DNA from 2 places in the Prolixibacter sp. NT017 genome. Region 1 is predicted to be linked to the other one. Evidence: riboswitches for the same ligand, from Rfam matches in the RefSeq annotation. Region 1 holds a riboswitch; the other holds the start of a gene.
What was found. Region 1 has a riboswitch for cobalamin ahead of GJU87_RS03310 (PKD-like domain-containing protein). Riboswitches for the same ligand answer to the same signal wherever they lie in the genome.
Positions count from the first base shown of each region.

Region 1 (2,204 bases):
CCACCCTGACCTCTTTTATTTTCAGGGTGTCGGAGAGTGATTGTGCCCGCAGCTCCTGACAAAAAGGAATGAGTAGCAGCAATAACAACGGCAGGCGCTTCATAAAACCGATGCAAAAACGGGGTGCCTGTATGTCGGGCTCCGGCTTAGTTGGCATTGTTCAGCATATTCAGGTCGACAGCGCCGCTCACTTCGGTGGATACTTCGTTCAGCCAACCGGCAATCTGAAAGACACTGCTCTGCACTTTGATGAAATCGATGCCATCGATATTGGCCGGCGAGCCATCTGCATTCACCGCGTCGGAAATGTCGAACCGGTTTGCTTTTAGGTTGGTGTCGTAATCCTGGTTGTTGTAGGTTTCGGCATAGCCCCAGGTAAACAAACCGTTGCGCAGCGCCCAGCTTTCGGTGCTGCTGTCGGTACTGGTATTCACGTATGCATCAGGAAGGCGTTCGCCATCAAACGCGATCTCAGTTTTATCGCCGTAACCGGACCACCACCAACTATCGGCGCCGAAGTTAGGAATCAGTTCACCGCTGTTACCCTGGTTGTCTTTCCAGGTTACATTGCCTCCGTTGGCCGGTTTGTAATAGGTCACTTCGTAGTTGTGAATTGTTTCTGTGTTGTTGTATTCGCTGCCTTTCAGCTGCAGCCATGGGCCATCGTCGGGTTTGCCGTTTCCATTGGTATCCTTCATTACGTAAACTACTCCCGGCTCGGAAGACGCTCCTGGTTGAGCATAAACGGCAAAGTCATACCCATCGCGGTTTTTCACTGTGTGGTCGAAACCCGCAATGATGTATCCACCCCAGCCGCCCAGGTGCACGAAGCTTTTTCCATCGGCCCAGGGAACACCAATGAAGTTGTTACTTTCGCCGGTTGTGACAATGGATGCATGCTGGCCGGGACCATATTGATAATCGAAAACTTTGGTGATGTATGGTGACGATGTTACCGTAACCTTGAATTGAGTGGAAGCGTGCCCATCAGTTGTACTAACGGTTAATCCAATTTGATAGGCGCCTGGAACTTCAGAAAGAAAGTTGTAAGTCTGTTGCTGAGATACCTCTTGTCCGTTATTTGTCCAGCTGTACGTAGCTCCGTCGGCATTACTGGCCTGTGCCACCAGCGAAAGTTGTGTTCCGGCTGTAACTTCGTATCCCTGACTTGGGATGTCCATGGTAATTTCCGGCAGAAGAGGAGATTCGGTTTTGCTGCAGGAGACCAGGAAAAAAAGTCCTGCAAGCAGCATGTAGCTTAAAAGAATTAGTTTTTTCATAAAACTTAAAATCAATTGGTTGATGTTGAGTAATTGATTTTAAGCTAAGGGGAAGAAAAACAAACTTGCGATGGTTGTCTTCACGCTTTTGATCCCGAAAGCTTAAACCAACCTGGCAGGTCTTCTGACTCATTCCGATTTTCGGTTACCTTCCCGTTTCATGAAAACAGTGGTTTTCTAACCGAAAACTTACTATTCTGCAAAAGCAGAATCGGAAATTACAGCAGCGGGTACTGTTCCGGATTCTCACCGGATTCCCTTTTCATCCCCAACAATATGGGAACCAAGTCGACGCAAAATTAGTAAATAATTTAGTGGCAGAAAGTAAAAGTGAGCGTATTATTTTGGTGATTTCAATTTGAAATGGCTCTCAATTTATTTGCTCTACAGGGAATTCAACGATGAAGGTGGAACCTTTTCCCGGCTCGCTTTCCACCTCAATTTTTCCATTAAGCAAATTGACCGCCTGACGGGCAATGGCCAGTCCGACACCCGAACCTTCTATATTCTCGGTAGTTTTGGCACGGTAGAAATACTCGAAAAGTTTCTCCTGGTCTCCCTTCGAGATGCCGACACCTTCATCGCGAACCGAAATTTTCAGTTTCCCTTCGGAATATTCAGCAGCTAATTCAACCGTCTTTCCTTTATCGGAATACTTTATCGCATTGGAAATGAAATTACCGGCAATTTCGCGCAGCAGTTTTTGGTCGATAAGCAGTTCTTTCGGTAACGAGTTATGAGTGAACTGAACCCGGTGATGTTTGCCCACTCCCGATTGATAGAACTGAGCCATTTTATCCAGAAAGTCAATAATTTCAGTCGGTTCCGGATGCGTTTCGTTCAGTGTTTCGTATTCACGGAACTTCAGTATATCGGATAAGTGGCTGCTTAAAAGGTTAACCGATTCTTTTATCAGTGAAAAGT
Region 1 is NZ_BLAV01000001.1:825,485-827,688, forward strand. Features, by position in the region: gene GJU87_RS03305 (TonB-dependent siderophore receptor) at 1-157, opposite strand, end outside; gene GJU87_RS03310 (PKD-like domain-containing protein) at 147-1,280, opposite strand; cobalamin riboswitch at 1,377-1,583, opposite strand; gene GJU87_RS03315 (ATP-binding protein) at 1,651-2,204, opposite strand, start outside.

Region 2 (2,204 bases), 1.0 Mb from region 1:
GGCTCATCAACGAGCTTCCGGGTACGTTGGTCAAATTCCTGCACTTCGCTTTCGGAATAGGTGTTGCTGAGCGAAAGCATGGGGTAGGTGTGACGCACCTGCGTAAACTGCTGGTTGATGTCACTTCCCACGCGCTGTGACGGTGAATTGGGATCGTTCAGCTCGGGCGCTTCTTTCTCCAGTTCGATGAGTTCGTTCATCAAACGATCGAAAGTTTCGTCGCCAATGACCGGCTGATTTAAAACGTAGTAGTTGTAGTTATGCTGTTCGAGTTGCTCTCTTAATTCCAGTATGCGTTTCCGGGTCTTCTCCGAAGTCATTTTCTTCACATTTTAAAAAACTAAAAGTACTAAAAATGGACGTTCGGAAACATAAAAACATGCCATTCGCATTGAATTCTTTTGCTTCAATGAAATTGTGAAATCAAAATCAGATAGATAATAATGATTGCGCCGATCACAGTAAACCTGATCAGATTTTTCATCGTCCGGGGGGTAGTCATAAACAAAAATCTCTTAGTCGTATGTAAAAAATCAAATGCTATTGTCGCCCACAAGTAAGTAAAATATCCTGTTAAAAAATGATCAGATTTTGAAAATGTCGTATATCTTTGACGTGAATTTTGGTTTTTCAACCTCCGTTCGGGAGGACGAAAATGAAAAGGGAATCCGGTGAAAATCCGGAGCTGTTCCCGCAGCTGTAAGCCCGTAATTAAATGGGTTTCCTGATCCGCATAACCACTGTTTCAGTTTGAAACGGGAAGGTGCAGGAAACCCGGGTGAGCCAGAAGACCTGCCACGATTCAACAACTAATTTTTGCTTTCGGGATAAATAGCAAAAATGAACTGCAAGCAATTGTTATTCATTTTTCACATTTGGAAGAAAGCCGGAAACAACCATTAATTAAATGTCATTATTATGGGAAACGTATGTCCGCGCTGTGGGTCCACCTTCGAATGTCAAGACGACGAAATTCAGAAATGTTGGTGTGCCCGTGAAAGATTGCCCGCCGCGTTGTGCGAAACGCTCAGGGAAAACTACGATGCATGCTTATGCCTCTCGTGCATCAGTGAACTTCAAAATGACCTCAGAATCAACGTAAATCAAACGACAAAAAAGGATTAATCATGAAGAAATTAAACGGATTGTTCATCGCAACAATTGCTTCGGCTTTGCTTTTTACTGCCTGCGACAAATCGGAAGAAACCATTACTGAAACGAAAACCATCGATTTTGAAGACCTGCAGACACCTTCTTCAGGCTACTGGAACGGAAGCGACGCCTCGGGCGAATTTACTTCGGGCGATATGGTTTTCCCGAACAATTACAACGCCGATTATTCGACGTGGGACAGCTTTGCCTATTCCACATTGAATGATACGCAAACAGCCGGCTATGGCAATCAATACAGCGTGTTCGATGCAGCGAACAACGGTAACACATTTGCCATATTTTACCCTTCCTATTCAGGCGATGCGTATTTTTCATTTCAGAATGAGAAGGAATACCAACTGAAAAGCATTGAGTTGTGTAACGATACTTATTCGGCGCTTTCGATGAAAGACGGAGATGCTTACAGCAAGAAATTCGGCGGCGACACAGGAAACGATCCCGATTGGTTCAAAGTCGACATTATTGGTTACGATGCAGCAGGAGATTCGATTGGAAGCGTAGAATTTTATTTGGCCGATTACCGCTTTTCGGATAACACACAGGATTACATTGTCGACCAATGGACCAAAGTAGATTTAAGCAGTCTGGGAAAAGTGAACAAACTGGCCTTCCGTTTTGGCTCTTCCGACGTTGGCAACTATGGCATCAATACGCCATCTTACGTTTGTTTGGATAACCTTCGGTACGACATGGTATCGAAAGGAGAGTAGCGAATCATCAACCGGCAGGAATAGAACTCTTTTTTTTGTAACTGTTTAGCTTATACTATTCCTGCTTAACATACTTGACTTTGAAAAGGTGGATGTCCCCTAAATGCGGGCCTTCCGCCTTTTTTGTTGCCCTGATTTTTCATCGATGGATGGTAGTTGTAAAAATTAATCAATAAGATTCATTATCAGCAATATAATAATGCGACACCCAGTTTCGTTATAAAAATGAAATATCGCAAGGTGTTGGTTGTTAGTGACGTTGGAAAGTGCGGTATTTTAACCAAACCAAAAAACACTTTTCCTATGTCATTTCGTGTCAGT
Region 2 is NZ_BLAV01000001.1:1,863,595-1,865,798, forward strand. Features, by position in the region: gene ligA (NAD-dependent DNA ligase LigA) at 1-320, opposite strand, end outside; cobalamin riboswitch at 607-815, shown strand; gene GJU87_RS21800 (cysteine-rich CWC family protein) at 919-1,125, shown strand; gene GJU87_RS07790 (DUF4465 domain-containing protein) at 1,128-1,883, shown strand; gene GJU87_RS07795 (hypothetical protein) at 2,187-2,204, shown strand, end outside.
Region 2: another riboswitch for cobalamin. It lies ahead of GJU87_RS21800 (cysteine-rich CWC family protein); the one in region 1 lies ahead of GJU87_RS03310 (PKD-like domain-containing protein).